One region of the Shewanella sp. Isolate7 genome, then DNA from elsewhere that is predicted to be linked to it. Evidence: predicted binding sites of a transcription regulator. Region 1 holds the regulator's gene; each other region holds the start of a gene.

Region 1 (10,421 bases):
CCAAGGCATCTTGGGGAAACTTTTCACTGGCCATGGCCGAGGTGGCGATCACCGCATTGGTGAGGGTCAAAGCCAGCTGCGGCAAGACCAGCAGCAGGGCGGCAGATTGCCACTCGTCAGCGTTGGGCCAGCCTAGCTGCCAATCCGATGTGGCAGAGAGGGTGAAGCTTGGCGCCGAGCCTTGGTTGACCTGCCACAGGACGCCGAGACCTAAGACCAAAGGCATGGCCAGGTAGGAGAGTGGCATAAAGCGGCTCATAAACAGGGCACTAAACGCCAGGATACCTATGAGCCAGGTGCCGCTCATCATCTGACCCCCCATCCAAATGAGTTGCAGACCGATGGCCAGCTGTATGCCTATGCTCACGGCCGGTGACAGCTGTTTGGCCATCCAGCTAATGGCGCCGCTATAGGCGAGTAATAGCAGTATTAATCCCATCAAGATACCACTGGCCTGCAGCATGCCTGGTGTGAGGCCCTGGGCTATCACCAGTGCGGCGATCACCTTCATGGGTTGTACCGGAATGGGTCTGCGGTAGAAGTAGGCAGTAAATAGGGCGAACAGGCCAAACCCGATAAAGATCCCTTGAGGGGAGAAATGGTTGATGGCGATCAGCCCAAGCACTAGTGGCAGAAAGGTGCCGAGGTCGGCGAAGGCGCCGCTGAACTCTCCTATATGTTGGTTTAAATGGTTAAAGAATTTGGTTTTACATCTCATATTACTTGCCGTGGGAAATCATCACTCATTTCATGGCAAAATTAATGCCATGTTTTTTGTAGGCTTTTATGGGCCAAACCGAGGAGAAATGGGCCATTTAGCCTAAGAGGGTGAGACAAGTTGTCACACCCGGCCCTAGGGTTTGGACAAAGGGGGGCATAGAGGGCATATATAGTCACTTGCTAATGTTTTAGTGTTGGATGAACAAGAGATAAAAAAGAGGCCTGGCGGACCAGGCCTCTTTGCTGCAGGGAGATGACGATGGGAAAACTATTTAGCGTGTTTAGGGCCTTTCTTGTTCTTCATTGGGTCGCCGTCGTAGCCTAAGGCTTGCCAGTCTAAACGTGTGCCCTTGTTGTGGCAGTCGTTACACTTGAGCGCCTGATCTTTGGGTGAAACCATGTGGTTGATGCGCCACCACATCTCGGTTTCGGCAAAGCCATGCTCGCCACTGTACTTAATGCCTTGCTGGGCCAGTGCCTGGTTAGCCTCCATGCCGAGCTTGGCGGCCTTATCCCAGTCGAACTCTTTCCAGTAACCCCCTTTGCCATAGACCTTGGCGGTCACAAAGATGTTCTGCTTCTTGTCGTAGATCTGCTTGCCGCGATGCACCTTGAAGGGATAGATCTTGGCAGTCTTGTCAGCGATATCACCCTGTGGCGTGGTGAGCTTAGTGACCTTAGTCGGATCCATCTTGTCGCCCACCATGTAGGCATCGGCCTTACCGTTGTACCAGGCGTATTCCGGCTTAACCATCTTGCCCCAGACGAAGCTGCCTTTCTTCTTCATGAAGGTGTGTTTGCCATACTCGTCGACGGTCTCCTCCTGATCGCTCCCTGCGGTTGACCAATCCCAGCTCATCTTAGTGGGTTCGTTTCGGGCGAAGAAAGGAATATGACAGGTCTGACAGGCGACGCTTGCCGTATGGGTATTGAGACGCTTGTTGGCGTGTGGCGCGCTATCGTGGCAGTTTTCACAGCCAATATCGTTGTCGCCGCCTGGCGATACGCCCATGGCATTACCCGTGATCTGGTGCTGCTCTGTGGTGTGACAGGTCTGGCACTGGAAGTCATTGCCGTCGGTATCCATGTGTACGTCGGTCGCCTTGTCGGGATAGGCCATAGAGGAGTCGAGATCCCCGTGCTTGACCGCGTCGCCGCCACCATAGAAGTGGCAGGTACCGCAGTTGTCACGTACCGGCATACCGACATTTTGTGCCACGCGTTCAAGGTTGACTTTGGCCAGAGCCTCGCCGGCGCCGGCGGGATCCTTGATATAGGTACCTGTGGTGTCGTGACAGACCAGACAGTCGACCTTGGTCATATCGCTAAAGTCGAAGCTGTTGTCTTTCCAGCCGTAGCCGGCGTGACAACTGGTACATCTGGGCTCGTTACCCGCGATTGAGGTACAGAAGTTGTTGATGGCGTTTTTCTTACCGCGTTTTACCGTGCGGCCGGGGAGCTTCTGTTCCAGTTCCCAGGTCCAGTGAGACGACTTCATGAAGTCTTTGGCGTGATCTTCATGGCATTCGATACACTGCTCGGTCACCTGAGAGCCTTGAGTGAAGGGGCCTTGAATGGCTTCCTTATGGGGGGGTATCGGCGATGGCATTGAGGCTAGCCAGGCCGAGAACTCCGGCGGCAAACATCGCCGTGAGAGAAAGTGAGTGTTTCATGGTGCATTCCCTACCCCCGGCCGCGGCCGGGGGAGATATTTTAGTTAGAAGTTGACGACGAGTGAGGCGTTGAGGTCATAGGCGGTATCGACCACAGGCAACATGGAGAAAGCCGAACCATTGATCACGTCATCCACTTTTTGCGGCGCGCCCACAGGGGGGCCACTGCCGGTATATTCGTAGTCGTAATAGAGACCGGCGAGCTTGATAAATATCCTGGGGTTGATATCAAACATATAGTAGGCCTCGGCCACATGACCACGGGTAGCCAGCTTGCTGCCGATAGGGTCGTCCTGGGCCTGGGTGAATGGTGTCCAGTACTTGGAACCATAGTTGTATTCCAGACCGAACTTGCCGTATGGCGCCGGAACCTGAATACCCACATAGATACCGTAACCATCTTTGGTGTCGGCTTCGTCGGCGGCGCTAGGCATCATGATGATCTCGCTGCCGTCGGCATTGAGTTGTGCCTCGAAGACCGCATCACTAAGCATGCCACCAAACATACCGGCGTTACCGTTGCCTTCGGCGCGGGTCCAGCCGAATGAGGCGAAGGCCTTGAAGTCTTCATCGCTCTCGTAGGCGTAACCTATGCCACCCAGGTACATGTCGCCGATCACGCCGCTAGGCTGTACTCGGGTCTGGAAGTTGAAGTTGCTGAACTTCTGCATGTCTTGGTACATGGTCGGCGCGAAGATGCCGGCCAGCTGTGTGGGGAAGGCCATGGTGCCCTTGAAGCCGTCGTTGATATCTTTGGCGCCAAATAGGGTGATTTGCAGGAAGTGGTTGCCGTCGTTGATGGCGTCGATGTTAAAGCCGCCCAGGTGGGTGTCTTTGGTGACGATATCGCCAAACATCTCACCGTTGCCCCACTGTGACTCGAAGCCCTGGCCATAACAGAAACGCACCACTTGACCGTCGATACCAGTGATCTCACCCAGTTTGTAGCCCAGGGTCAGACCATCGAAGTTGAAGTTAACCAGATGGCCCGATGGCGTGCCGCCACGCATCTCATTTTCACGGTATTGGGTTGGTGGGCCATAGGTTGAAGGACGGCGACCGATAGATAGGTAGGTTTTTGAACCACCAATGTTTTTCCAGTCGAAGTAGGCGCGTTCTACACGGAGCCAGTCACCGCTGGTGTTACCACTGTTGGTGCCATCCATGGTGAATGAACGCCAGGAATCGAACACCTGCACGCCGGTAGAGTCTCCCCAGTTTTTATACATACTGAGACGACCGGCGAAGTTGACGTTATCCCATACCTTGGCCTTGAGGTTTAGTCTCAGGCGTGTGGTGTAGAAGATGTCGTTGTTGATGTCCTGAGTGGTCTTGGGCGCCAATACGTAGGGCATCACGCCTTGCAGCATACCACTCTGGAAGGCGGCGGCCAGCTCCGGGTTGGCCTGCATCATCTGTCCCAAGGGGGAGTTGGGATCGTTGGGCATACCAAAGGCACCAGACATGGCTTTTGCACCAAAATCATTGAAGTCGACCTTGATTGCAGGGTTCCAGGTGACATTTTGATAGTGCAATGAATGGGCCTTGGTACGGAAATCGCCAGTGAGTTGAATTCTATCGAGCGCGCTATGACGTTCGTTTTTGTCGACACGACTGTTGATGTCTTCAATCTCTTCGGTGAGATCGGCAAGCTGTTGTTTAAGCTCGGCTAGTTTTTGTGCATCGCTATCGGCGGCATAGGCTGAGCCAGAGATGGCGAGTGCATTTGCGATGAGTATGGATAGTAGAGTACGCATGTGAATCTCTCCTTATGCGCTCGTTGGGGTTGTTGACGAGCGCACCGATAACAAGTCCGTGGTTAACCGCATGTCTGTCTGATCTGAGTCGGCCGCATGGTCATAGAGGAACTGTTGGATGTCTAAACGATCCTTTTCAGAGAGCTTCTCGAAGACTTCCGGCTTTACTTTATGCATGTCACGTTTGAAGTAACGATCCCATTGGCTCATGGTCTTGCTCATAGGGGTCAGTTCACCGGCGGCATCGCCCTTGCTGTGGCAGGCTTTGCACTCTTTTTTATACAGGTGTTTCCCTTTCTTAGGGTTACCACCGTCGACGGCGTAGGCTTGTCCGCCAACTGTGAGGGCGAGGAGTAAGCATGTAGCTATTTTGGCAACGTTTTTCATCATCATTTTCCTTAATCGCTACTCTGAGCGATTTATTAACCTGAAACAAAATGCTTGTTTCTTGTTGGAAAATTTACCAAAAGGGAGTAGTTGTAAACTTGATGTTGATTACTTTCATGAGGAAAATCTAATTGATAAAAATACCATGGATATAAACCTAATGAATATTTTATAAAGTGATGAAATTTAATGGTTTTGTTCTTTTTGGGTTGGTGCGCTGTGTTTCTGATATCGCTATAAAAGTGCCAAGGAAGATCACACTTTATTATTTAAGTTATCTCTAAATGGGTATTTTTGGTTGTGTTTGTATTGCATAGGCGTCTGTTTAGGGGATAAGGCCGCCTACCGAATCGACAGGATTTATATGTGTGGGTAGGGCGACAAAATAGTTTGAAAAAAAAGTGTTTAAACCTCGGGTTTGGAGCGCACTTTTTTGTTGTCTTAGTCTATCTTTAAAGACGACTCGGGTAGCTTCCTGAGTGAGAACAAAAATAATGAACAGGGTGAATGAGATGAAATACCTTAGTTTGGTCATCGCGGTGTTATTGTCTGGTAGTGCTTCTCTGGCGTCTGCCGCTTCTCTCTACAACGAGGCTCGCAGTGATGCCATGGGCGGAACCGGGGTGGCGGCCTCAAACCGTGAGGGTGCGGCCTTTATCAACCCCGCCTTATTAGCCATTCATGCGCCCAAGTATTCCGGCGACGCGGTGATGTTGCCCGTGCTCGGTGCCGAGGTGGCAGATGTCGATAACCTGACCGACAAGTTCGATGCCCTGCAGGACTCCTATGACGGCCTAGAGGCGGCCATCAATGCCAGCGATGTGGCGGGCATTACCAATTATCGCGACATGCTGGTTGCCGATCTTAGATCCCTTGATGGTGAAAATGCCTATGCCAGCGTGGGCCTGGGGTTTTCTGTGGTCTTGCCAACCAAGCGCATGCCTATGTCTATTTTTTATAAGACCTATATCGATGCGGTGAGCGTGGCGGTGATCGAGGAGAGTGATATCGATACCCTGACCGATCTGGATCCCAACAATCCGCCCCAGGTGACGGATCTGGACTCTCAAGGGGCCGTGGTTGCCGGGGCTATTTCAGAGATCGGGGTCGCCCTGAGCTTCCCGCTGTCGATTGTGAACATGCCTGTGGCCGTCGGTATTTCGCCCAAGCTGCAGCGTATCGATACCTATAATTATGTGGTGAGTGCCAACAACTTCGATGCCGATGATTTTGATGACAGCAAGTATCGAAATGATGACAGTGTGTTTAATTTGGATATCGGTGTGGCCATGCAGCCAGTAGAAGGCTTAACATTAGGCCTGTCGGGACGCAATTTGTTGAGTCAGAAGCTCGATACTGTTGAGACCTTGGGGCGTCAGTTTACCTATCGCGTCGAGGCCTTGTACACCTTAGGTGTTGCCTATGATTGGGATAAATTCAGTCTGACGTCTGATGTGGATCTCAATGGACACAAGCGTTTTGATGAGGTGGGGGAAACGCAGCATTGGCGCATCGGTGGTGAAATGAGAGCCACAGACTGGTTCGCTCTTCGATTGGGTTACCGCCATGATATGAAAGACACCAGCAGTAATATTTATACCTTAGGTACAGGCTTTTCCATCGGTCGCGTGTTTAACTTAGATCTTACTGGTTCAGTAGGCAGTGACGATTCCTTCGGTGGTGTGATTCAAACTTCCTATCATTTCTAGCCTAAGGCAATGATAATCGAAAAGCCGGCAATTTTGCTGGTTTTTTCTATTTTATAGCAGACTGGTTATCGACTTGGCAGCTAATAGGAAAGCACTCAGGCTACAGAGAATAAGAGTCATCACACGGGTCTTTTGTTTGTCGATGCGTCCGACGAGTCGGTTTGCCATCAGATAACCAAGCAGCACAGAGGGCAGGAGCAAGGCTGAGCAGTAAAAGTGTTGTGGGGTAAGTAGCCCTGTCAGCCCTAAGATCACCATGGCGATGATGGAGCTGAAGATAAAGAAGGCCGATAATGCAGCGCGAAACTGCTTGGCGTCTTTTCCCGAGAGTAAGATAGCCAGTGGCGGACCGCCGATGGCAGCTATGTTGCCGAAGATTCCCGAGATCACGCCAGCGCTAAAGAGAGAGCGTCGATTGACCGCCAGGGTAACCCTGAGCAGGCTCAGTACTACAGCAATCGCGACTATGATGGAGATTGTGAGTCCCAGAATGGCTTGAGGGGCGAACAAGAGTAAACCGGCGCCGATAAATCCACCAGGGATTCTACCTAACAAGGCATATTGCAACCCTTTGAACTCCAAAGCACCACGTTCACGAAATAGGGTCAGCAGCGCGATAGAGAAACCCATTAAGATCACGGGCGCTGGAACCAATGAAGGCTCGATAAGATAAAGTAACGGTGAGGCAACTATCGCCATGCCAAAGCCGATAAGGCTCTGGGTGAGGGCGCCGACAAAGACGATAAGCGAGGCGAGTGCCAAGATCTGTGGATCGAGTGGAAGTGCAGGCACTGGGGTGTTCCAGATAAAAGTTGAAAACTAAAGAGGGATCGCTAAGCGATCCCTCTATCGATTCGTGTATGAATGGATTATTCCATCTCTTCCCACTCAATGCCCATCTCCGTCATTAGGCGTTTCACCTCTGCAGGAATGCTGTCGGGTTTATCTTTAGACAGGTCATCATCGTGCGGCAGTGGCTGGCCAGTGTAGGCATGTAAGAAAGCTTCGCAGAGCAATTCACTATTGGTGGCGTGACGCAAGTTATTGACCTGGCGCCGAGTGCGCTCGTCGGTTAATACCTTAAGCACCTTTAGAGGAATAGAGACAGTGATCTTCTTTACCTGCTCATTCTTCTTACCATGTTCAGCATAGGGGCTGATATAATCGCCATTCCACTCAGTCATTGACTCACCTGTAAATTCTCAAATTCGGTGCAGATTTTAAACCCTTACAAAATACAGTCAAATTATTGCCTCGAATTTTTGGTAATTGCAAATAGATTTCTAAATGTTTGGACGTCTAAACGTCTAAAGTTGTTGACGCTACCCACAGGCTTAGGTACATTTAGACGTCCAGACATCTCTTTAGCTAGAGGTCTCTGCCCAGATTCGAATTGAGGAGTTGAAGATGACAGAGCGTAAATTAGCCACCGCCTCCGTACGACAAGGCATAGAGTCAGACACGCAGCATGGTGCCGTGGTACCGCCTATCTATCTGTCGACAAACTACTCGTTTGAAGGACATCAACAGCCGCGGGCGTTCGATTACAGCCGCTCCGGTAACCCGACCCGCTCCATTCTCGGTGATGCGATTGCCGAGTTGGAAAAAGGGGCTACTGGCGTGATCACTTGTACCGGTATGGCGGCTATTACCCTAGTGACCAGTCTATTGGGACCAGAGGATCTGCTGGTGGTGCCCCATGATTGTTATGGTGGCAGTTATCGACTCTTTACCAACCTAGCGAAGAAGGGCGCCTTTAAGCTAGCAGTGGTGGATCAAACCGATGATGTTGCGTTGCAACAAGCACTATCACAACAGCCCAAGATGGTGTGGCTTGAGACGCCTTCTAACCCACTGCTGAGAGTGGTTGATATTGAAGCCATTACACAGGCGAGCCATAAGGTGGGCGCTCAAGTGGTGGTAGATAACACCTTCTTGTCTCCCATCTTGCAGCAACCTTTGTTGCTGGGCGCCGACATTGTGGTGCACTCGACCACCAAATATATTAATGGTCACAGCGACGTAGTCGGTGGCTCCGTAGTGGCTAAAGACCCTGAGGTCGGCGAGTTACTGCACTGGTGGTCCAATACTTTGGGGCTGACAGGATCGGCCTTTGACAGCTACCTGACTCTGAGGGGATTGAGAACCCTCTCGGTGCGTATTCGTGAACATCAGGCCAACGCCCAGAAGGTATTGGCAGTGCTGTGTGACCACCAGGCGGTGAAAAAAGTGTATTATCCGGGCCTTGCCGAACATCCGGGGCATGAGATCGCCGCTAAACAGCAAAATGGTTTTGGTGCAATGCTCAGTTTTGAGTTAAATGGTGGTGACTCGGCACTCGTTGCATTCTTAGATGCGTTACAATACTTCTCGGTAGCCGAGAGTCTGGGGGGCGTGGAGAGTCTGGTAGCAGTACCTGCGACTATGACCCACAGAGCGATGGACCCAGAGGCGCGTCGTGAAGCGGGTGTTAAAGACACCCTGATCCGCTTGTCTGTAGGGATTGAAGATGGTGAGGATCTGGTGGCAGATATACTCGCCGGTTTAGAAGCGGCTATCGCGGTAAGTAGTTAAAGGGTTTGAGGAGCATAAAATGACACGATGTCATTTGCATAAATTTGGTGGTTCTAGTTTAGCGGATGCAGATTGTTACCGCCGCGTCGCTCACATTTTACTGACTCATGGCCACAGCGATGATTTGATCGTGGTGTCGGCGGCGGGTAAGAGTACCAATTTTTTATATCGCTTGCTGGAGCTGTGTGACTCAAATCAGCTATGGCAAGAGGAGTTGCAGGTGCTGGTGAGTTACCAGCAAAACCTGATTGAACAGTTGCTCTCCAACGAGCAGGCCCGCAGCCTGAGAGAGCGCCTAGCCACCGACAAGTCGCAGCTTAGCAGCCTGTTGTCGCTCGATGAGCTTAACGACTATCAACGTAACCAGGTGGTGAGTTTCGGCGAGCGCTGGTCTTCGCGTCTGCTGGCGGCGTTGCTGAGAGAATCTGGCGTGGCCGCATCGGATGTCGATTCCCGCACCCTGTTGGTGGCCGACGAAGGTGCCGTGCCGCAGATCCGAATCGGCGAGTCGCGCCAGAAGGTACAGGCCCTGCTTGAGGCCCATCCTCAAGAGCGCCTGGTGATCACCGGCTTTATCTGCGCCAATGAGCAGGGCGATACCCTGTTGCTCGGCCGTAACGGCTCAGATTTTAGTGCCACCTTGCTGGCCAGCCTGGCCGATATCGAACGCGTCACCATCTGGACAGATGTCGAGGGGGTGTTTAACGCCGACCCTAACCGAATCAACGATGCCAAGTTGCTCAAGAGCATGTCGCTCACCGAGGCGAACCGCCTGGCGCACCTTGGCTCTCCCGTGCTACACAACCGTACCCTGCAGCCGCTGTTCGATACAGAGGTTAGCCTGGCGGTGCGTTCAAGCTATGCGCCCCATACCGATTTTACCCTGATCGCGCCTAAGAGCTCCTCGGCCAGCGCCCCGGTTGTCACCAGCCTGTCCAGCGTCAGTCTGTTTAGCCTGACCATAGCGGTCGAACTGCCACAGCTGCTGGCCTGTTTCGCCCAGGCAGGTTTGACGCCGCTGGCCTACTGGTCACTGGCCCATGGCCGCGCCGAGCTGGCCTTTACCCATGAGAATCAGAAGCAGGCCCAGGCCATCTTCGAGGCCAAACGCAGCGAGCTGGGCATAGACGAGTTACAGCTTCGCGATGACCTCGGCCTGGTGGCTCTGGTGAGCGCCGATGCCAGCCTCTATCGCCGCGGCTTCTCGCGCCTGCTGAGCCGTGAGGCGCACCCTCTGTGCAACGATGGCCTGAGTCTGGTGACCCTGGTGCCAAAGGCGCAGGTGAACCTCTTAACCCAGAAGGTGCATAGACGCTGCGCCGGTCCGCGTAAGCGTATCGGTGTGCTGTTGCTGGGAATAGGCAACATAGGCGAAGCCTGGATCGATCTCTTCAAGCGTGCCCGTCCCGTGCTCAATAAGGAGCTGGAGGTCAGCGTCGAGTTGGTGGGACTGCTGAGTTCGAAGAAGGCCCTGCTCAGCGAGACTGATATCGATCTCAACAGCTGGCAACAGGCGTTCGACGAGCGGGGCACGGCTTGGCAGTACTCTCATCTGTTCGAGCAGTTGCAGGCGCTAAATTGCGATGAGTTGATCGCCCTGG
Region 2 (10,421 bases), on a different contig from region 1:
GAAATGGTGTTGCTATCAAAGCCCCGCAGGGCGAGGCTTACAGCGGTATTTGCTGCGTTACAGTTCTTGCGAAGGACTAGGGCCATTCGCTGCAAACTGTGCCTAGCATCTATCCACTTTAAGCACACGCAGAGCAAGCACCGCACAGCTCTGGCTTTGATAGCAGCGACAGTTCAAGGCATTCAACTGAGGGCATGCCGAGGCCTGCTGAAGTTGAATAACGCCGAAATGGTGTTGCTATCAAAGCCCCGCAGGGCGAGGCTTACAGCGGTATTTGCTGCGTTACAGTTCTTGCGAAGGACTAGGGCCATTCGCTGCAAACTGTGCCTAGCATCTATCCACTTTAAGCACACGCAGAGCAAGCACGGGACTTATTCGCACCTTCCCTAGGATGATCGACTATTTACTACGATTGGTATTAGTCAACCTTATGTGGTGCCTGTGGCGCGAGATGACACGGGATAATCGGGAAGCCAGTGAGAGTCTGGCACTGCCCCCGCAACGGTGATAGGTGAGAGCTGGGTGCGCCATGCCTTTAACATCATGGCGTTAAAAAAATCTATGCTCGTCGTTTAAACGCATTGTTTGAACTTAGCCTCAGTCCGGAGACCGGCCCTTAAGGTGATTTTGAGATTTCGGCGGGCAGATCTCAAAATGCGACCCTGGCGGTTTGATGGACTGCGCCCAGTCGTGACGACTTGCCCTGTTTCCCTTTTAGGAGTTAAAGGAAAATGGGTACACAACCTAGTAAAATCGCGCTACTGCTTGGCGCCTGTCTGGCAGGGAGCTTCCCAGCCTTAGCGACGACGTCGGGCACCACAGGGCCTGTGGATGAGACCATCACGGTTATCGGTCGCAGCGAAAACACCCCTATCAACATCGCGGCCAACGTCAATGTGATCGACGCTGCTGCCATCGAGCTTAGCGGTGCCACTAACCTCACCGAGTTGCTGCGGGGACAGAGCGGTATTCAGGTCTCTGACTCTAACTCGGGCGCTGTGTTTGCCATGCGTGGCTTCAGTGCCAGTCAGGCGGTCAACAACACCTTGATCCTGATCGATGGTCGTCGTCTCAACAACATCGATATCGCCGCGCCGAGCATCAGTGCCATCGGGCTCAATCAGGTGGAGCGAATCGAGATCCTCTCAGGCAGCGCCGGTGTGCTCTATGGTGACCAGGCGGTTGGCGGGGTGATTAACATCATCACCAAGGCGCCGAAAGATAACGGCGGCAGCCTGCAGCTCTCCGGCGGCAGCTTCGACACCTTTGAGGCCAAGGCCGACGGTTCGGTCGCCATCAACGACAACTGGCGCCTCTATGGCGCGGCCAACCACCTCAAGAGCGATAACTATCGCGATCATAACGCCAGCAAGACCAGCTCAGTGCTGGGACGCCTGCAGTATGACGATGAGGTGCAGCAGTTTTTCGCCGAGGTGAGTCACTATGACAGCCACCGCGAACTGGCTGCTGCGCTGACCGACGAGCAGATCAAGCAAAACCCAAGACAAATGGGTGATCTGCAGCAGGGAGATCTCTTTATCGATGCCTATCTGCATGAGATGACCACGGCGGCCCGCACCGGCTATCAGCGCCAGCTGAATGAGGCCTGGGCACTGGGCGCCGACCTTAACTACAGCGACACCCTAACAACAGGGCTAAGCACCTGGAACACAAGCCGCCGTGATACCCGCTCCCTGCTGGAGTTTAAGCCTAAGGCTGTGGCTAACATCAAGACGGATAACGGCGAGCTTAAGCTGGTGACCGGCCTGGATCTCAGCCGCGGCGAGGCGACATTTAGCAATCGCAGCAATGTGCAGAAGCTGGCCAGCGCCTATCTGCAGGCAACCGTGCCCCTCACCGAGAGCTTCAGCTATGTGGTGGGTGGTCGTTACGCCGAGGTGACCGATGAGCTGGTTGACGGCAAAGCCTATCCAAATGGGATCGATCTCGATCAGGATGCCCATGCCTTTGAGCTTGGCATCAACTATCGCCCGAGCCAGCAACATAGATTCTACCTGCGCGCCGACGATAACTTCCGTTTCGCCAAGGTGGATGAGCAGGCTTATACGCCAGAGAGCATTCAGGGACTTAAGCCGCAGACCGGCCGCAGCTACGAGGCGGGCTGGGATCTGCTGCTCGAGCGCAATACCCTGCGCCTGAGTGCCTATCGACTGGATCTCGAAGATGAGATCGTCTTTGACCCGAGCGCCGAGACGCCTGCAGGTGGTGACTTCCCCGGCGCCAACTTGAACGCCGATGCCTCGCGTCGCTATGGTGTGAGCGCCGACTGGGATTGGCAGGTGAGTCAGGATGTTCAGCTGGGCCTCGAGTACAACTATATCGATGCCGAGTTCACCGAAGGACTAAACGAGGGTAAGGCGCTCTCTTGGGTAGCCAAGAACAGCGGCCGTGGCTACGTTAGCTATGATGTGTACCAGCACCTGCAGCTTTTCGTCGAGGGTGTCTACACGGGCGAGCGCTACATGGAGGGCGACAATGCCAACCAGGGAGACAAGCTCGATGCCTATACCCTGGCAAACATCGCCATCAACTATAGCCGCGATGCCTGGCTGGCCAGCCTGCGGGTCGATAACCTGCTGGACAAGGAGTATGTCAGCTCAGGTTACTTCAGCACTTGGGGTAGCGGTTATTACCCAGGCACGGGGCGTGCGCTACGCCTGAGTGCCAGTTACCGCTTCTAAAGCTGTTAAAGTTCTAAGAGCCAGTCACACTTGACTGGCTTTTTTATTACCCGCTGTTCATCATAGGGCATAGATCATTTGGGAGTCTGTGGATGAAATTTAAGTGGCTGCTCTTGCCCGTTATATTACTAGCGATCATCACCTTCTGGCCCGCCAGTGGCCCCTCGTTTGCTCCGCTAGCCAGCGATGCCAGGATCCTCGCCTTCGGTGATAGCCTGACCCAAGGCGTGGGGGCCAGTACCGGCATGGATTATCCCAGCCAATTGCAGAGGATGAGCGGACGAGCGGTGATTAATGCTGGTATCTCGGGGGAGACAAGCGCCCAGGGGCTAACGCGTTTCGCCCGGGTGCTGGATGAGACGGCACCGGATTTGATTATCTTGCTCGAGGGCGGCAATGATTTTTTGCGCAATAGCAGCGCGGCGCAGGTGGGGGCCAATTTGGCCGCGATGCTCGCTGAGGCGCAGCGGCGAGATATTCCTGTCGTGCTGATCGGTGTTCCCCAGAAGAGCATCTGGCTGGAAACCGCGCCACTGTATGGGCAGTTGGCGGCGCAATATCAACCGCTATTTATTGAGGATTTTTTGACAGAGCTGCTAAAATTATCAGAAGTAAAATCTGATGCGATTCACCTCAACGATGAAGGCTATCGTCGTCTCGCCGAGCACCTATATCAGCGTCTGCAGCAGGCAGGGGCCCTATAGTTAAAATTGCCCTGGTAATAGCCAATCAATGGGCGTCACCCCTTGGTTAACTGACGGAATTTTGTCGTTTAACCAAACTGAAAGCCTAAGGGTGAGTGGCAAGAGGTATTTATTTAGGTAAATGTCCGTTTTTACCCCAAATCGACTTGACCCAGACAGTCGTTTTATGGGTAAATTCTCGGATAACAAATGGCGCCGTGCCAATAATAAATCAGGTTAATAACTTCTCATGACAGATCTTGAGCATCAGGTATTCACTCAAGTACGCGCAATTATTGCCAATGAAGAACAGGTTATCGGACGAAGGGGTATTCTGATCCCGTTGAAGAAAGCCATTATTGCCGATGGCGATATCCGCAATGTGATTGATATAGTTTCTTCCGATCCTGCATTGGCGGCACATCTGCTATGGCGCAGCAACTCGGCGGCCAATGCCGGTGGCATAGTCTCCTCGAAGAATCGGTCATTGAAAGATGCCCTAGTGCGCCTGGGGCAGGTCAATATCTACCGTTATGCCTTCACCTTCTATCTCAAGGAGCGCCTCGATGAGCTGCCTCAGCCTTATAAGAAGCTGGTGTATGGCTACTGGGCACTTACCGAGAGCATAGCCACAGACGCCGTCGATAGCCTGCATCATATGGAAGGGGTAAACATCAATCCCGATGAGGTACAGACCCTGGCGCTGTTTAGTGTGTTTGGCGAGATCATCGCCCTGACCGCCTTCGCCTATCTGAATGCCGAGTCGGAGCTGTCGTTCCCGCTCTCCATCATCAAGTCGTTGATCGATAACCAGAAGCAGACCCTGACGTTGGAAGCCTTCGATTCCTTAGGCCTGGACGAAGAGCTTAGAGAAGAGTTTATGATCGCCCACAACCTGCGTCAGACCCGTAACCCAGACTCTCCGGGCCTAGTGCTGCGCCGGGTGCTTTCCATGCGCAATCAACTGCTCAATCCGCTCTAGGGCCTGTTGACCTTTTACGTTCATTTTTGCAGCATTCTGTATCGATTTTATACAAGGCAGAGTGATTGTAATGTAGTGAGCTAGATCAATGAGCGATAACGCAGTAGAAAAATGATACAGACGCTGCCCGCAGGGTTCGTCTTGAGCACGTTCAACGCTTTGTTACTCGGCTTTCATATAGAATAACTATATCTCAAGCCTCGAGCCGCGATTTGAACGTGCTCAATTAGAACAAAATTTGTTCTCAAAAGGCCAACAGGCCCTAAGGCCTTCGACCAGATAAAAGAAAACCTGCCAAGTGCAGGTTTTTTTGTGTCTTATTTCTTATGAACTGGGGGTGAGTGAAGAGGCTAGGGTGCAGTGGCTCAAGGCTTGTGAGCAGAGCGGCCGTCGATGTCGGGAGTCGCTACCAGGCGACCTAAGAATTGACTGAGGCCGTGGGTTCGACGGATATATTCGGCCCAGATGGCTCCCAAAAGTGCACCAAGCGTGAGGCCTATTAATGGAACGTTTAGGCTGGTCTGGCTTTGTTGCGAGGCTAACAGGCCACCCATAAGCAGACCCAACAAGGCGGGGGATAAGACGATACTAAACCACAGACAGACCTGAACAAAAAGTGCCACAATTTTCATACTAATCCTTTAGCGTTTCTCCAGTTTTATCCCAGTCTATCTCTATGCCATCGTCTTGTATATTCGGCTTACTGTTTGGCCTAATGCCCCTGGCGTTCCAGTCCCTCTGAGGTCACCAGATTGAGCCATTGCTGGGCGAGGCGAGCACTGCTGCCATTGCTGCGATAGGCGCCAAACAGGGGGCGCTTGAGTCCTTCTGGCCCAAGTTTTACCGCCTTAAGCGACAGGCCGTGTGCCTCGTTGATCGACCAGTTAGGCAGGGCGGCAACCCCATCCTTACAGGCGATTCGTTGCAGCAACATGGCGGTGAGATCGCAGCGGATCTGCTTGGCTACAGGCACCCCGGCAGGCTCCAAGAAGTGACGGTAGATATCCAGTCTGTCCAGCGGCACCGGGTAGGTGAGCAATGTCTGCTCGCTTAGCTGCGCGGCCGTGACATAGGGGAGTTCGGCCAGTGGATGGTCTGCCGCGACCAATAGCTTGACCTCGAAATCGAATAGATGCTGATAGGCGATATCATGATCCGGAATAGGGTCTGAGGTGAGCACCACGTCCAGCTGTCCCTGCTTGAGTGCGGTCAGCGAATCGAACAGATGACGGCTCGACAGCTCCAGATTGGTGTGGGGAAAGCTGGCATTAAACTGCTCGATCACCGGCATCAGCCAGCGAAAGCAGCTGTGACACTCTATGCCGACAAAGAGATCTTTCACCTCGCCGCCCAGGCCATTCTTGAGATCGATTTCCGTCTCTATCACCTTAGGCAAGATCTCTTCGGCGAGATTGAGCAGACGGGCGCCCTCCAGGGTAAAGGAGAGGGGTTTACTCTTACGCACGAAAATCGCCGAGTTGATGCGGGTCTCCAGTTCCTTGATCTGGTGGGATAAGGCCGACTGGGTGACAAAGCGCTTCTTGGCTGCGCCCGCGAGACTGCCGCTCTCTTTCAGGGCGACCAATGTACGTAAATGCCTAAGCTCTATCATTTTTACCTCACATGAATTTGGCTCATGTTGCTCGTGAAATCAATTCGATTGCGAGACAACAGATTAGCACAATAAACTTCTAGACGTCCAGACGCCTGTTTTGGTTTGTTGTGCAATTTCAGTTCTCAAACCTGGATTGCGATGACAGCGAAGGGCGCTAACCATGAATTTCGCTCATCTTAATGTAAAGGGTATACAATATGCAAACTCTAGATGTTGCTTCATTAGGCTTTCCACGAATCGGTCGTCAACGGGAACTCAAATTTGCCCTGGAAAAGTATTGGCGCGGCGAGATTGACCAGGCTCAGCTACAATCGGTTGCCAGCGAGCTGCGTCAAACCCACTGGCAGTGGCAGCAGGCGGCGGGCGTGAAACTGCTGCCGGTGGGGGACTTTGCCTTCTACGATCAGGTGCTCACCCTTAGCGCCACCATAGACGCCATCCCCGAGCGTCATCGCAGCGGCGAGCAGGTGGACCTAGATACCCTGTTTCGTGTGGCTCGCGGTCGAGCGCCCACAGGAGAGGCCTGCCGCGCCGCTCAGATGAAGAAATACTTCAATACCAACTACCACTACATAGTGCCAGAGCTCAGGGCGGGGCAGCGCTTCGCCATCGCCTACGAGCAGCTGTTCGACGAGGTGGAACAGGCCAAATCCCTGGGTCATCAGCCTAAGCCCATCCTGCTGGGCCCGCTTAGCTACCTCTACTTAGCCAAATGCGAGGGCGAATCTTTCGATAAGTTGAGCCTGCTTCCCCAGCTGCTCGAGGCGTACCGGGCGATACTCGCGCGCTTTGCCAGCCAGGGCGTGACCTGGGTACAGCTCGATGAGCCGATACTGGCGCTGGAGCTTGCAAAGGAGTGGCAGGTGGCCTTCGCCCCAGCCTACGCAGAACTCAGTGGTCAGGGGCTTAAGCTGCTGCTGGCCAGCTACTATGGCTCTGTCGCCCATCATCATGGTGTGATCAGCGATCTTGAGGTTGACGGTTTGCACCTGGATCTGGTGAGCGATGCCCAGCAGCTTAAGCAGTTTGCCGCCAGCCTCAAGCCTGCCCAGGTGCTCAGCCTGGGGGTGATCAATGGCCGCAACGTATGGGCGGCGGATCTGGATCTGCTGGCCGAGCGGCTGCGTGGCGTCGTGGCGGATTTTGGCGAACGTGTCTGGCTGGCACCCTCTTGTTCGCTCTTGCATGTGCCCGTGGATCTGGCGAGCGAGACAGAGCTGGCAGCGGATTTGGTCAATCAACTGAGTTTTGCCAGGCAGAAGCTCGATGAGTTAGCGCAGCTGCGTATATTGCTACTCAACCCGCAGAGCGATGAGGCGCAAAGCATTGTGGCGCGTTGTGAGGCCAGGCGCGAGGCCCGTGAGCGTGCGGCGAATCCTGAGGTGCAGGCGAGGCTCAAGGGGTTAACGCCTGCCGATTTCACCCGTGGTAGCGGCTTTGGTGAGCGCCGCCTCAGGCAGCAGGCTCGTTTTCGTTTGCCGCTGCTGCCTACCACCACCATCGGCTCCTTTCCCCAAACACCGGCCATTCGTGGTCTGCGCAGTCGCTGGCGTAAGGGGGAGCTGACCGAGCAGGCCTATGTGGCCCAGCTCGAGGCGGTGACCCGCGACAGCATCAGCCGTCAGCTCAAGCTGGGCATAGATGTTCTGGTCCATGGCGAGGCCGAGCGCAACGACATGGTGGAATACTTCGGCGAGCAGCTCGATGGCGTGGGCTTTACCCAGTTTGCCTGGGTGCAGAGCTATGGCTCGCGCTGCGTCAAGCCGCCGCTCATCTACGGTGATGTGTCGCGTCGTCAGCCGATGACACTCTCCTGGGCCAGCTTCGCCCAGAGCCTGACCGACAGGCCGGTGAAGGGCATGCTGACCGGCCCTGTGACCATCTTGCATTGGTCTTTCGCTCGGGAAGATATCGGCCGTGAACAGATAGCCAATCAGCTAGCCTTAGCTATTCGCGACGAAGTGACCGACTTGCAGGCGGCGGGGATAGGGATCATTCAGATAGATGAGCCGGCGTTTCGAGAGGGGCTGCCGCTTAAGGCCAGCGAGTGGCAGCACTATCTCGACTGGGCGGTGGCCGCCTTTAAGCTCAGCGCCGCGGGCGCAGAGGATGAGACCCAGATCCATACCCACATGTGTTACAGCGAGTTCAATGCCACCATAGATGCCATCGCCGCCATGGACGCGGATGTGATCACCATAGAGACCTCGCGCTCGCACATGGAGCTGCTCAATGCCTTCGAGGACTTCGAATATCCCAACGAGATAGGCCCAGGAGTATATGACATCCATAGCCCCAATCTTCCAACGGTTGAGGAGATGGTGACGCTTATCGAGAAGGCGGCGACTAAGATCCCCGTGGGCCAGCTCTGGGTCAATCCCGACTGTGGTCTCAAGACCCGCACCTGGGATGAGGTGGAGCCGGCGCTGGCTAACATGGTGAAGGCGACCAAGGAGCTGAGGCGACGCCTGGGCTAGGCCGAGTCTCTAACACGCAGCGGGCGAGCCCAAGACGGAGCGCCCGCTACGCTTTTTATTTATGCTTTTTATGACCAGGCTCATCTGCACCGTTAGCTAATCAGTTGGCGGCGAGTGTCGCTTGTCTCTCGGCGAGGCGTTGTGTAAACAGCGCCTCTTCGGCCTCGCTAAAGCCTTGTCTGAGGCTGGTTAAACTGACCTCGAGCTCGCCAGTGGGAAGATAGTAAAACTGATCCGTTAGGGCGAGCTGGGCCCAGATGGCGGCGTCTACCCTCTGCCCGGTCTCTACACAGGCCTGATGCAGAGGCTCAAGTGCCAGGTTCTCGCCGGCGAGCGCGGCGCGCTCAAGGTAAGCGATGGCCTCTCTGGGATGGCGTCGTCCCCTGTCATCTTCATGGAACAGTCGCAGCCCGTGGGTAAGATCTATGCTGGCCTGTTGCTCCTGGCTCAGTGGATGCTCGGTCAGAAACTGCCGATACAGGCTCTCGGCATGCTCCAGCTCATAGCTTCCCATCTTGGCACTCAATTCGTCTACCCGCGTCAGGTGATAGGGGGCGGGATCTGTGGCGGCCAAGCGGTAGTAGCTCAGCGCCGTGGGCAGGTGACGGCGGGTGCCTAATCCATCTTCATGGGCCTTGCCCAGGAGGAAGAGGGCATCCGTCCACCACTGCTCGGCCAGCGGCGTGAGCAGGGCGATCGCCTCGCGGTGGCTGTCGCTATCGCGTTTATGTTTGAGCAGTAACTCGCCCAGGCGATAGGCGGCGCTGTGATTCTCCATGGCGAGGGCTTGTCTTAGGCACTCCTCTGCCTTGGGGATATCCTGAGGCAGGGCTGTGCCTTCCTGATAGAGGTATGCCAGCTCGATGAGGGCAAAGTCGTTTTCCTCGGCCACCTCGCGCATCAGGCGCTCTGCCTCGCGGGGCTCGGCCGGGCCGCCTTCTCCCGTTAGCAGCATCTGCGCCAGCTGGCTCTTGGCTAAGGGTTCGCTTTCGGTAATGGCCTCCAGCAGGGCTCTTGCCCTGATGGGATCGGGCTCGCCGTGGTGAGGGGCCAGTAGCAGGTTGGCCAGATGGTACTGCGCCTGCGTATCGCCCGCCTCGGCGGCGAGGCCGAGATAGTGCAGCGCCTTGGTGCCGTCGGGGTCCAGCAGCGGGCTTTCCTGATAGAGCCTGCCGAGCTCGGCCTGCTGCTTGCTATTGCCCTGATCGGCACCTGGCTTCAACATCTCTTTTAGCTGCTGCTTGCCAGCTTCCTGGGTGGGGTGAACCTTAAATTTGAGCATCTGGCGTTGAAGATCGGCAATCTGCTCATCAAGCCTGGCCGCCTGTTGAAACCAGTGGTCGGCCTTAGCCAGATCAAACAGATGGGTGCCTTCCAGGCTGTAGAGTTCACCGAGAAACTGCGCCGCATGGGCCATGCCCATGTCGGCCGCTCGCTCAAGATAGTCGATGGCCTGGGCATCTTTGCCTCGGTTCAAGAGTTGGCTGGCCTGAGACAACACCTCGTCAGGGCCGCCGCTAAGCGCTAGAGGTTGTTTATTGCGCCAGTTAAGGTAGACCAGCAGCAGGATGACGAAGAGTAGGGCTAAGATTACCGATAAAATAACGACTTGCATTGTGGTCCTTCACATTGTCTATGGCAGCAATGAGGCGAGTGCTAATGTTGGGCGATGGATTCGTCCCGAGATCCTCGGCGGCAAGTTTGCACCGGTTTGTCTTATTAAACAAGCCATTAGCCTGTTTATTTTTGGCTAACCTAAGGTCAGTAAATCTTATGCCTGCAAGTCTAGGCCCTACAGGCCCTAGACTTACAAGTGTGAGATTAGGCTAGATGGGGCTGGCTAACGCCTAGATAGGCGTCACCCCGGCGTAGGGGATGCCCGAGAGCCTGGCCATCACCTGCATCAGTTCGGTGGAGGCCTGAAGAAAGTTGGCCAGCTGCTGCGCCGATTTATCTATGTTG
Region 3 (10,421 bases), on a different contig from region 1:
CGCCGCCATCGCCTTGGTGCGATAGCCCTGACTGTCCTTGCCGAAATAGGCCTGACCATCCATGTGCGACAGTGCCTTGCCCTGCACTATCACCTGTGAGCTGGTATCCGAATTTGGCTTGAGCAGAATGGGATTAAAGTCGGTATGGGGCGCCAGATAACAGGCCTCGGCCTGCAACGCCTGGGCGCGGCCTATCTCGCCGCCATCTGAGGTGACCGCGCTGTTGAGCGCCATGTTTTGCGGCTTAAAGGGGGCGACCCTTCGTCCCTCGCGGGCAAAGTAGCGACACAGGCCCGCCACCAGGGTACTCTTACCCGCGTCCGAGGTGGTGCCCTGCACCATCAAGATACTCGCCTTGGCCTCACGCTGGGCGCTGGCATTATCGACTGACATTAACTGTTTTATCCTATCTTGTTACCTGGTTGCCTTGTTGCTTAGCAGCTTAGTTGCCTAGCTGCTTACGCTGCCTAGGAGGCTGACGCCGCGCCCTTGAGATGCAGCGGCAGGCCTGCGCTCACCAGCACCACACTGTCTGCCAGCTCGGCTATCGCCTGATGCAGCCAGCCCGCCTCGTCGACGAAGCGGCGACTCAGAGGGTCGGCCGGCACTACGCCCCAGCCCACCTCGTTACTGATCAGCACTATGCTCCCCGGCGCACTCTGCAAGCTGCTTAGCAGCGCCGCCTTGGCCGGCTGCCAGTCTCCCTGCAATAGCTGATTGCTGAGCCAGAGGGTGAGACAGTCGACTAAGATCACCCGGTTCTCCCTGGCGTGATTGTCGATGCAGGCACTCAAGTCTAGCGGACACTCCAGGGTCTGCCAGGGAAGGCCGTCCCAACGGCGCTCATCCTGATGGCGGGCGATGCGCGCTTGCATCTCCTCATCCAGCCCCTGGGCAGTCGCCACAAACAGGCACTCATACCCCTTGGCCACATAATCGGCCACCAGGGCCACACCATGGCGCGACTTGCCGCTGCGGGCACCGCCCAGCACAAGGTTTATCATAGGCTGATCACCAGGATAAAGAGGTAGCAGACCAGCTCACTCACCTGCTGCACCGCGCCCAGGACATCGCCGGTATAGCCGCCGATCTGACGTCGACAGCCACGCACCAACAGCTGCCTGAGTGCCAGTAACAACAGACAGAGCGATATCGCCGAGGCGATGCCGCTGAGCCAAAGGGTCAGCACACCCGTGAGCAGTAAGATCCCCAGCTCGTTCAGCGTCTGCGACTGTGCCAGTGGCTTGCTCTTACTGCTGCTATCGTCACGGACATAGGTCTCGGTGAAGATCAAGGAAGCCGCCACCATGCGGCTCAAGCAGTGACCCACCACCAGCGCGGCGATCACCAGGTCGCCGTCGAACAGGGCGATCTCGCTCAGTAACACAAATTTCAGCAGCAACCCCATCACCAGCGCCAGCACACCATAGGTGCCGATGCGCGAGTCTTTCATTATGGTGAGCTTATCCTGCACCTGCCAGCCACCGCCGAAACCGTCGGCGGTATCGGCCAGGCCGTCCTCATGAAAGCCGCCGGTGAGCAGCAACCCCGTCAGCATCGCAAACAGCACGGCCACACTATTAGGCAGTATCTGTATGGTCAGGCCATAGATCAGGGCACTGAGCCCACCCACCACCACGCCTACCAGGGCAAAGTAGCGGCTGGCCTGATTGAGGCGCTCGTTGTCGACCTCCACCCATACAGGCATGGGGATGCGGGTAAAGAAGCCCATGGCGATAAAAAACAGGTTTAACTCTCTGGCGAACATCTAAGCCTTTCCTTATTGCTAACCCTCAAATGGCTATTGCCGCTAAATCGAAATGCCCATGTCTTCGAAGGAGGCCATCTCGTTATAAAACTTGGCCGCCGCCTGCACCAGAGGCACGGCCAAGGCTGCCCCGGTCCCCTCACCCAGACGCATACCCAGAGAGAGCAGCGGTCTGGCGTTGAGGTGCTCAAGCATCTGCCTATGGCCGCGCTCGTCCGACTCGTGGGCGAAGATCATATAGTCCCGCGCCTGAGGTGCTATCGTCACCGCCGCCAGGGCCGCCGCCGTGGCAATAAAACCGTCGATCAGCACCAGCATCTTCAGCTCCGCCGCGGCCAGGATGGCGCCTGTCATCTGCACTATCTCGAACCCGCCCAGACAGGCCAATACCCCATAGGGATCGCCCAGTTGCTCACGGTGCAGAAACAGCGCCTGCTCCACCAGCATCTGTTTGCGCGCCAGGGTGGCAGCATCTATGCCTGTGCCCCGGCCGACACACTCGGCCGCCTCACGCCCGAGCAGCGCCGCCATGATGGCCGCCGCCGAGCTGGTGTTGCCTATGCCCATCTCGCCAAAGGCGATCAGGTTGCAGCCACGTCTATGGTGCAGGGCGACGCGCTCCTTAGCCATGGCAAAGCCCTGTTTGACCGCGCCCAGGGTCATGGCGCTCTCGCGATGAATAGCACCTGTGCCAGCCCCTAGCCGCTGATTGATAAGCGCCGGTTGATCGGTGATCTCAAGGGCGATGCCGCAGTCGATCACCTCCATGGTGACTCCAGCCTGAGCACAGAAGAGATTAATTGCCGCCCCGCCTTGCAGGAAGTTCATCACCATCTGAGTGGTCACCTCGCTGGGGGCGATAGAGACCCCCGAGGCGGCGATGCTATGATCGCCGGCAAACACCAGCAGGGTCGGCGCGCTGATCTGCGGCTTGTCGGGCCCCAGCACCCGGGCGATAGTCATCGCCAGGGATTCCAGCTCTCCCAAGGCCCCCAGGGGTTTAGTCTTGCTGTCGATGCGCGCCTGTATCCTGGCATCGAACTCTCTGCTTACCTCGACTACTTCAAACATACAGCTCCCTCATACATACAACTCACCCTAGTTCTTTCGCATCACTCAATATTCGCATCAGGGGCTAACGTCGCCGCTTGCCACCCAGAATAAACAGGAAGAAGAGGCTACCTATCACAGCCGTGATGATCCCCACGGGCAGCTCCTGGTAACTCAGCAGACACCTGGCCAGCACATCCACCCAGATCATAAACAGGCCACCCACCAGCGCCGTGAGCATGAGCGCGAAGCGTCCCGGCAACAGCAGGCGCACCATATGGGGCACCATCAGGCCGACAAAACCTATGCCGCCACAATTTGCCACCAGTACGGCGGTGATCAGGGAGCAGAGCAGCAGGCTGATCAGTCGCAGGCGCTGCACCCGGATCCCTAAGGTGTGGGCGGTCTCGTCTCCCGCCTGTATGGCGAGGATCTGCCGCTTCAACAGCAGGAGCACAACGCTGGCGCCAAGCACCACCAGCCAGGGCAGCCAGAGCATAGACCAACTGGCCTTGGCGAAACTGCCCAGGCTCCAAAACAGCACAGAGGCGGCCGATTGCGGCCCGGAGAAATAGAGCATCAGGCTAGCCAGCGCCCCAAACAGGAATGAGATCGCCACCCCAGAGAGCAGCATGCGCTCTATCTGAGTATTCAGATCCCGCCCGCACAAAGCCAGCACCATCATCACCGCCAGGCTGGCACCGATGAAGGCCCCCAGCGGCAGGCCGACGCTGGCCAGGACACCGGTTGCGCCGCCCAGCAGGGTGATCACCACCACGGCCCCCAGCGAGGCGCCCGAGGAGATACCAAACAGATAGGGGTCGGCTAAAGGGTTGCGGGTCACCGTCTGTAACACCGCGCCCGCCAGGGCCAGGCCGAATCCGGCGATAAAAGCCAGCAAGATACGTGGCAGACGCAGCTCTATGATGATCCTCGCGGTCACGCCGCCGGGGTCGGCGCCGCTCAGCTTAGCCAGCAGCAGCTCCAGCACCTCGGCAACGCCTATCTGCGCCGCACCGAAACTCACCGCCAGCACCGGGGTCGCCAGGGTCAAGAGCCCCAGACAGACGAAGGCCAGTTGCTGCAAGGCGCCATATCGCCCGCCCTGACTCAGACTAGCGCTCAGCATGAGTCGCCTCCTTTATCTCGCTGAGCCCCCGGCTGATTGTTGTGATAGCCATAGAAATAGTGGATCTGCGGGTTACCATGCTGAGGATGGGGCGCTACCTGACAGCAGACGCCGAACACCTTGGCAATCTGCGCCTCGCTCAGCACCTGTTTGGGGCTTCCCTGCGCCACGGCCCGGCCCTGATCCAGCAGCAACAGGTGATCGCACAGAGCGCTGGCGAGGTTTAGGTCGTGAATCGAGATCACCACAGTGATCCCCAAGGTCTTGAGCAGCTCGAGGATCTGGATCTGATAACGTATGTCCAGGTGGTTAGTGGGTTCGTCGAGGATCAGCAACTTGGGCTGCTGCACTATGGCGCGGGCGATAAGCGCCCGCTGCTTCTCGCCGCCGGAGAGGGAGGCGTAGGTCTGCCCGGCGCGCTCCTTAAGCCCTACGGTTTCCAGCGCCTGACTCACCGCCAGACGGTCAGCCTTGGTCGTCAGAGAGAACGCCTGCTTGTGAGGCGTGAGTCCGAGGGCCACCAGCTGGGCCGTCGTCATATCGAAATGTTGCGGCGTATCCTGCAACACCACCGCCACCTCGCGGGCAAAGGCCCTGGCACTCAGGCTGGCAATGGGCTGACCAAACAGGGTGATCTCCCCTTGGCTCGGGGTGAGAAAACGATAGAGGCAACGCAGCAGGCTGGACTTACCGGCACCGTTGGGGCCAATGATCCCCAGCATCTTGCCCTCGGGCAGCGCCAGATTAACCTGAGACAATATGGCGCGCTCGCCGCAGCGCCAGCCGAGGTCGCGCACCGACAGCGCCACCTTCGCGTCTAAGCCCTCGTCAAAGCCTTTATATAAGCCATCACCTGTGCCATCGCCTAGGTCATGTGCGGGGAGTGGATCTTGATCTGTACGGGCGTTCAACTACACGCCCTCCAAACGACTCACGCCGAGGCGCCATCGCCCTTGGGCCTTTTGCGGCCCCGAGGAATTCTTCATCTTTTGCTTCCCTCAAGTCACCCGCTTGAGATAGTGGTTAGAGAGTAGGCAGGTATCCTGACTCGTGGCGACCAAAGGATAAAACCAGTTGGCGGGCACACTCACAGTTGCGGGCACAGTTTGGGCTAGTGGCGCTCGGCCTTCCCCAATTCCCTATTAAGTCCGAGTTCTCGCCTTAGCGATCTCGACACCATACTCCCGGCGCAGGCGGTCCCTGCGCCCGGTTATTATGCTAAATTTTGCCGCCGACACAAGGCCGGACTCACTCGGCGTCATGCCAGTGCAGACGCCAGAAACTTTCTCCCGCCTTATCGCGGTAATGGCTTACCTTGACCACGCTGGCGTAATCCAGACTCAAGCGGGTATAGAAACCCACCGCGCGCTCGACCCCGAGCGCCTTGGCCATCAGGTGACGAATCACTCCGCCGTGGGTGATGAGCAAGAGCACCTCGCCGCTGTGCTGATGCACAAGTTGCTCGACCACCTCGTCGACACGCTGTTCGAACGCCGCCATGGGCTCGCCCTCGGGCAATGGATTGACCCAAGGGTCCTGCCAGTAGGCGGTGAGCTCGGCGCCATGATCTGCATGCAGCTCAGGAATCGGCTGACCGTCCCAGCGACCGAAGTAAACCTCCTTCAATCCGGCGTCCAGCGCCACCTTGACCTGATTCTTGCTGGTTAGATGCTCGGCAAACACGCGGCAGCGTGACAGCGGCGAGCTGATCACCCTGTCCACCGCCTCGGGCAGCTTGGCATAGGCCAGCTGCATCTGGGCGAAACCTATCTCGGTAAGCGGTTGATCGCTGTGTCCGCGAAGCAGGTTGCCGCCTTCGCATTCACCGTGGCGCATCAAATAGAGTGTCGTTTGCGTCATAACCCCAGCATTAAACCTTTTCAAGTTGAGTCGTTATCAGCATACGCCCTGGGAGACTCGCTTGGCAATTAAAGATGAATAAGGTATTGAAAAACTTTCAAAATAATCAAGCTTTCGGATAAGGCCACAGCGCCTTAACCCTTACACCCAGCGCCCCGCCTCCCTCGAAGTAAAACCAGATTTGTGCTTATACTCTTTTGACTTGCCCTGAGTATTATAAGTCGATTAGTATAGACGTCTATACGTTTATACATCCAAAATTAAAATAAAACGTCGACACTCAGGCAGAGCCTCAGGCAGAGCCCTTAAGAAGAGTCAGATTAGGCACAGGTCAGTTGAAGTAGGTAAAAGTTATGGCGACCCAATCCCCCGTTCGAAACGTAAGGCAGATTAACGATGCGATCCGCGCGCGGCTCAATAAGGAAATTTTGATCCTCGACGGCGCCATGGGCACCATGATCCAGAACCACAAACTGGAGGAGGCCGACTTTCGCGGCGAGCGCTTCAAGCAGTGGCCCTGCGATCTCAAGGGCAACAACGACCTGCTGGTACTGACCCAACCCAAGCTGATTAAGCAGATCCACAAGGATTACCTGCTGGCCGGCGCCGATATCATAGAGACCAACACCTTCAACGCCACCCGCGTGGCCATGGCCGACTATGAGATGCAGGACCTGTCGAAGGAGATCAACCTCGAAGGTGCCCGCCTGGCCCGCGCCGCCTGCGATGAAGTCGCCGCCGAGACCGGCCGCGAGGTGTATGTCGCCGGGGTACTCGGCCCCACCAACCGCACCTGTTCCATCAGCCCGGATGTCAACGACCCTGGCTATCGCAACATCTATTTCGACGACTTGGTAGCGGCCTATCTAGAATCGACCCAGGCCCTTATCGAAGGTGGCGCCGACATCATCATGGTGGAGACCATCTTCGATACCCTCAACGCCAAGGCGGCGCTGTTTGCCATTGAGACCCTGTTCGACCAGCTGGGCCAGCGCCTGCCGGTGATGATCTCTGGCACCATTACCGATGCCTCGGGCCGTACCCTGACGGGGCAGACCACTGAGGCCTTCTACAACTCGCTGCGCCATGTGAAGCCGCTGTCTATCGGCCTCAACTGCGCCCTGGGGCCACAGGAGCTGCGCCCCTATGTCGAGGAGCTGTCGAAGATCGCCGAGTGTTATGTGTCGGCCCACCCCAACGCAGGCCTACCCAACGAGTTTGGCGGCTACGACGAGACGCCGGAGCAGATGGCCAAGGTCATTGGCCCCTGGGCCCAGGAAGGCTTGCTCAACATCATCGGCGGCTGCTGTGGCACTACACCGGAACATATCAAGGCAATACGCGCTGCCGTCATCAAGCATAGCGCCCGTCAATTGCCGGATCTGCCGGTGGCCTGTCGCCTGTCGGGCCTTGAGCCGCTGACCATAGACGCCGACTCCCTGTTTGTGAACGTGGGCGAGCGCACCAACGTCACCGGCTCGGCCAAGTTTCTCAGGCTTATCAAGACGGGAGAATATGAAGAGGCCCTGTCGGTCGCCCGGGATCAGGTGGAGAACGGCGCCCAGATCATCGACATCAACATGGATGAAGGCATGCTCGATGGCGTCGAGGTGATGCAGAAGTTCCTCAACCTTATCGCCTCCGAGCCGGACATCAGCCGGGTGCCCATCATGATCGACTCCTCCAAGTGGGAGGTAATCGAGGCCGGGCTCAAGTGCATCCAGGGCAAGGGCGTGGTCAACTCCATCTCCCTCAAGGAGGGTGAAGAGAAGTTTATCGAGCAGGCCACGCTGGTGAAGCGCTACGGCGCCGCGGCCATCATCATGGCCTTCGACGAAGTCGGCCAGGCCGATACCAAGGCGCGCAAGATAGAGATCTGTACCCGCGCCTACAGGGTATTAGTGGATAAGGTAGGCTTCCCACCGGAAGACATTATCTTCGACCCCAACATCTTCGCCATCGCCACTGGCATTGAGGAGCATGACAACTATGCGGTGGACTTCATCGAGGCCACGCGCGAGATCAAGCGTACCCTGCCCCATGCGATGATCTCAGGCGGCGTGTCTAACGTCTCCTTCTCCTTCCGCGGCAACAATCCGGTGCGTGAGGCGATCCATGCCGTGTTCCTCTATCACGCCATTCAGGCGGGGATGGACATGGGCATAGTCAACGCCGGACAGCTGGCGATCTATGACGATATCGACCCAGAGCTTAAGGCCAAGGTGGAGGCCGTGGTGCAAAACCTGCCCTGCCCGGTTAAAGATTCAAACAACACAGAACAGCTGCTTGAGATCGCCGAGCAATACCGTGGCGATGGGGCGGCGGGCGCCAAGAAGGAAGATCTCGAGTGGCGCAGCTGGCCGGTCAACAAGCGTCTGGAGCACGCGCTGGTCAAGGGGATCACAGAGTTTATCGACCAGGACACCGAAGAGGCCCGCCAGCAGGCCAGCCGCCCGCTGGACGTGATCGAGGGCCCGCTGATGGACGGCATGAATGTGGTGGGCGATCTGTTTGGCTCGGGCAAGATGTTCCTGCCCCAGGTAGTGAAATCGGCGCGGGTGATGAAGAAGGCCGTGGCCTATCTCAACCCCTTCATCGAGGCCGAAAAGGTCGAGGGCCAGTCCAACGGCAAGATCCTCATGGTCACGGTAAAGGGTGACGTGCACGACATTGGCAAGAACATCGTCGGCGTGGTGCTGGCCTGTAACGGCTATGAGGTGGTGGATCTCGGCGTCATGGTGCCGGTCGAGAAGATCATCGAGGTCGCCAAGGCGGAAAATGTCGATATCATCGGCATGTCGGGGCTGATCACCCCGAGTCTGGATGAGATGGTGCACAATGTGAAAGCCTTCCACAAGGCGGGGCTGAATATCCCCTCCATCATAGGCGGCGCCACCTGCTCTAAGATCCACACCGCGGTGAAAATCGCCCCCCACGCCCCCGAGGGCGCCATCTATATCGCCGATGCCTCACGCGCCGTGCCCATGGTGGCCAAGCTGATCAACGATGACACACGCCAGGCGACCATAGACGCCGCCTACGGCGAATACCAGGAGATGCGCGACAAGCGTAACTCACAGGCCAAGCGCAAGCAGATAGTCTCAATTGCGGCGGCGCGGGAGAACCGCTGCCAGCAGGATTGGCAGAGCCATAAGCCTTTTGTGCCGAATAGGCTTGGCAGACAGGTGTTCGACGACTATCCGCTGGAGGATCTGGTCGATCGCATCGACTGGACCCCCTTCTTCCGTAGCTGGGAACTGCACGGTCACTTCCCCAAGATCCTCGACGACGAGGTGGTGGGCGAAGAGGCGCGCAAGCTCTACCAAGATGCCAAGGCAATGCTCAACACCATCATCGAAGAGAAGTGGCTCACGGCGAAGGCGGTCATCGGCCTCTTCCCTGCCAACACGGTCAACTTCGATGATATCGAGATCTACAAGGATGAATCACGCAGCGAACTCGAGATGACCACCCACCATCTGCGGATGCAGATAGAGCGGGTGGGCAACGACAACTTCTGTCTCGCCGACTTCGTCGCACCGAAAGACTCGGGCGTCGCCGACTACATGGGCGGCTTCGCCGTCACCGCTGGCCACGGCATCGACGAACATGTGGCCCGCTTCGAGGCCAACCACGACGACTACAGCGCCATCATGCTCAAGTGTCTGGCCGACCGCCTGGCGGAGGCCTTCGCCGAGCGGATGCACGAACGGGTGCGTAAGGAGTTCTGGGGCTACGCCGCCGACGAGAACCTGGATAACGAGGCGCTGATCCGCGAGAAATACAAGGGCATACGCCCGGCTCCCGGCTACCCCGCCTGCCCGGATCACACGGAGAAAGGCCTGCTGTGGGAGCTACTTAAGCCGGATGAGACCATAGATCTCAAGATCACCGAGAGCTACGCCATGTTCCCCACCGCCGCCGTCTCCGGCTGGTACTTCGCCCACCCGCAGTCACGTTACTTCGGCGTGACCAACATAGGTAAAGATCAGGTGGAGGATTACGCCAAGCGTAAAGGGATGAGTGTGGAGGAAACCGAGCGCTGGTTGGCTCCAGTACTTGACTATGATGTGTAACGGGAAGTGCTCTGGAGTCATCACCTTGACTCCTTTGATTACCCAAACTTCGTTTGAATATTAGTTCTAAGGCTTCGCCTCACTAACCCATACGGCCTTACGGCCGAGGTAAGTCGTGGGGTTCCATTTCACACCGCTTGGCGGATACGGCCTTGCGGCCGAGGTAAGTCGTGGGTCTTCAACCCACACCCGACCAAAAGGGGAAAAGCGCCTGTTCCCCTTTTGGAAATCCCTCGGCGCCCCAGACGAAGTTGTGATCCTTCGTGTCTTTTTGAAAATCACTATCGCCTCATATTCGCCATCCATGGCTCATCTGAGGCTATTTCGGCATCCCTGCCTCAATCACGTAATTTTCTGCAATCCACTCCGGCAACTTCAATGGGGACTTGTTGCAGCATCTGACCTATTCTGAAGGGGTCAGTCACCCTGGTCATTGGTAACTAACAGGATACCTTTTTGGGCTAAATACCTTTCAAGAACAATAAAAGGAATAGCCACAACCAGAGCATAAACTATCGAATTTAGGAGACTTTGAGTA

What was found. The regulator MetJ, encoded in region 1, represses methionine synthesis genes. The targets are predictions, from matches to a motif close to TAGACGTCTAGACGTCTA.
Region 2: metE (5-methyltetrahydropteroyltriglutamate--homocysteine S-methyltransferase) is a predicted target of MetJ. The motif match lies at 6,052-6,069, and genes of this name have one in related genera.
Region 3: metH (methionine synthase) is a predicted target of MetJ. The motif match lies at 6,039-6,056, and genes of this name have one in related genera.

The regions. Positions count from the first base shown of each region.
Region 1 covers NZ_JAKEVJ010000037.1:13,805-24,225, forward strand. The annotation lists gene L1D47_RS10970 (putative sulfate/molybdate transporter) at 1-718, opposite strand, end outside; gene L1D47_RS10975 (tetrathionate reductase family octaheme c-type cytochrome) at 989-2,329, opposite strand; gene L1D47_RS10980 (DUF3373 domain-containing protein) at 2,438-4,150, opposite strand; partial or broken gene L1D47_RS10985 (cytochrome c) at 4,213-4,540, opposite strand; gene L1D47_RS10990 (conjugal transfer protein TraF) at 5,050-6,246, shown strand; gene L1D47_RS10995 (sulfite exporter TauE/SafE family protein) at 6,298-7,038, opposite strand; gene metJ (met regulon transcriptional regulator MetJ) at 7,116-7,430, opposite strand; gene metB (cystathionine gamma-synthase) at 7,654-8,820, shown strand; gene L1D47_RS11010 (bifunctional aspartate kinase/homoserine dehydrogenase II) at 8,840-10,421, shown strand, end outside.
Region 2 covers NZ_JAKEVJ010000011.1:49,943-60,363, reverse strand. The annotation lists cobalamin riboswitch at 417-633, shown strand; gene L1D47_RS04240 (TonB-dependent receptor) at 732-2,702, shown strand; gene L1D47_RS04235 (arylesterase) at 2,795-3,406, shown strand; gene L1D47_RS04230 (HDOD domain-containing protein) at 3,636-4,367, shown strand; gene L1D47_RS04225 (hypothetical protein) at 4,733-4,999, opposite strand; gene L1D47_RS04220 (LysR family transcriptional regulator) at 5,080-5,979, opposite strand; gene metE (5-methyltetrahydropteroyltriglutamate--homocysteine S-methyltransferase) at 6,180-8,459, shown strand; gene L1D47_RS04210 (hypothetical protein) at 8,560-10,074, opposite strand; gene L1D47_RS04205 (glutamate synthase-related protein) at 10,307-10,421, opposite strand, start outside.
Region 3 covers NZ_JAKEVJ010000024.1:50,499-60,919, forward strand. The annotation lists gene L1D47_RS07870 (cobyric acid synthase) at 1-393, opposite strand, end outside; gene cobU (bifunctional adenosylcobinamide kinase/adenosylcobinamide-phosphate guanylyltransferase) at 468-1,004, opposite strand; gene L1D47_RS07880 (adenosylcobinamide-GDP ribazoletransferase) at 1,001-1,768, opposite strand; gene cobT (nicotinate-nucleotide--dimethylbenzimidazole phosphoribosyltransferase) at 1,811-2,839, opposite strand; gene L1D47_RS07890 (iron ABC transporter permease) at 2,904-3,947, opposite strand; gene L1D47_RS07895 (ABC transporter ATP-binding protein) at 3,941-4,756, opposite strand; cobalamin riboswitch at 4,963-5,143, opposite strand; gene L1D47_RS07900 (histidine phosphatase family protein) at 5,196-5,807, opposite strand; gene metH (methionine synthase) at 6,161-9,883, shown strand.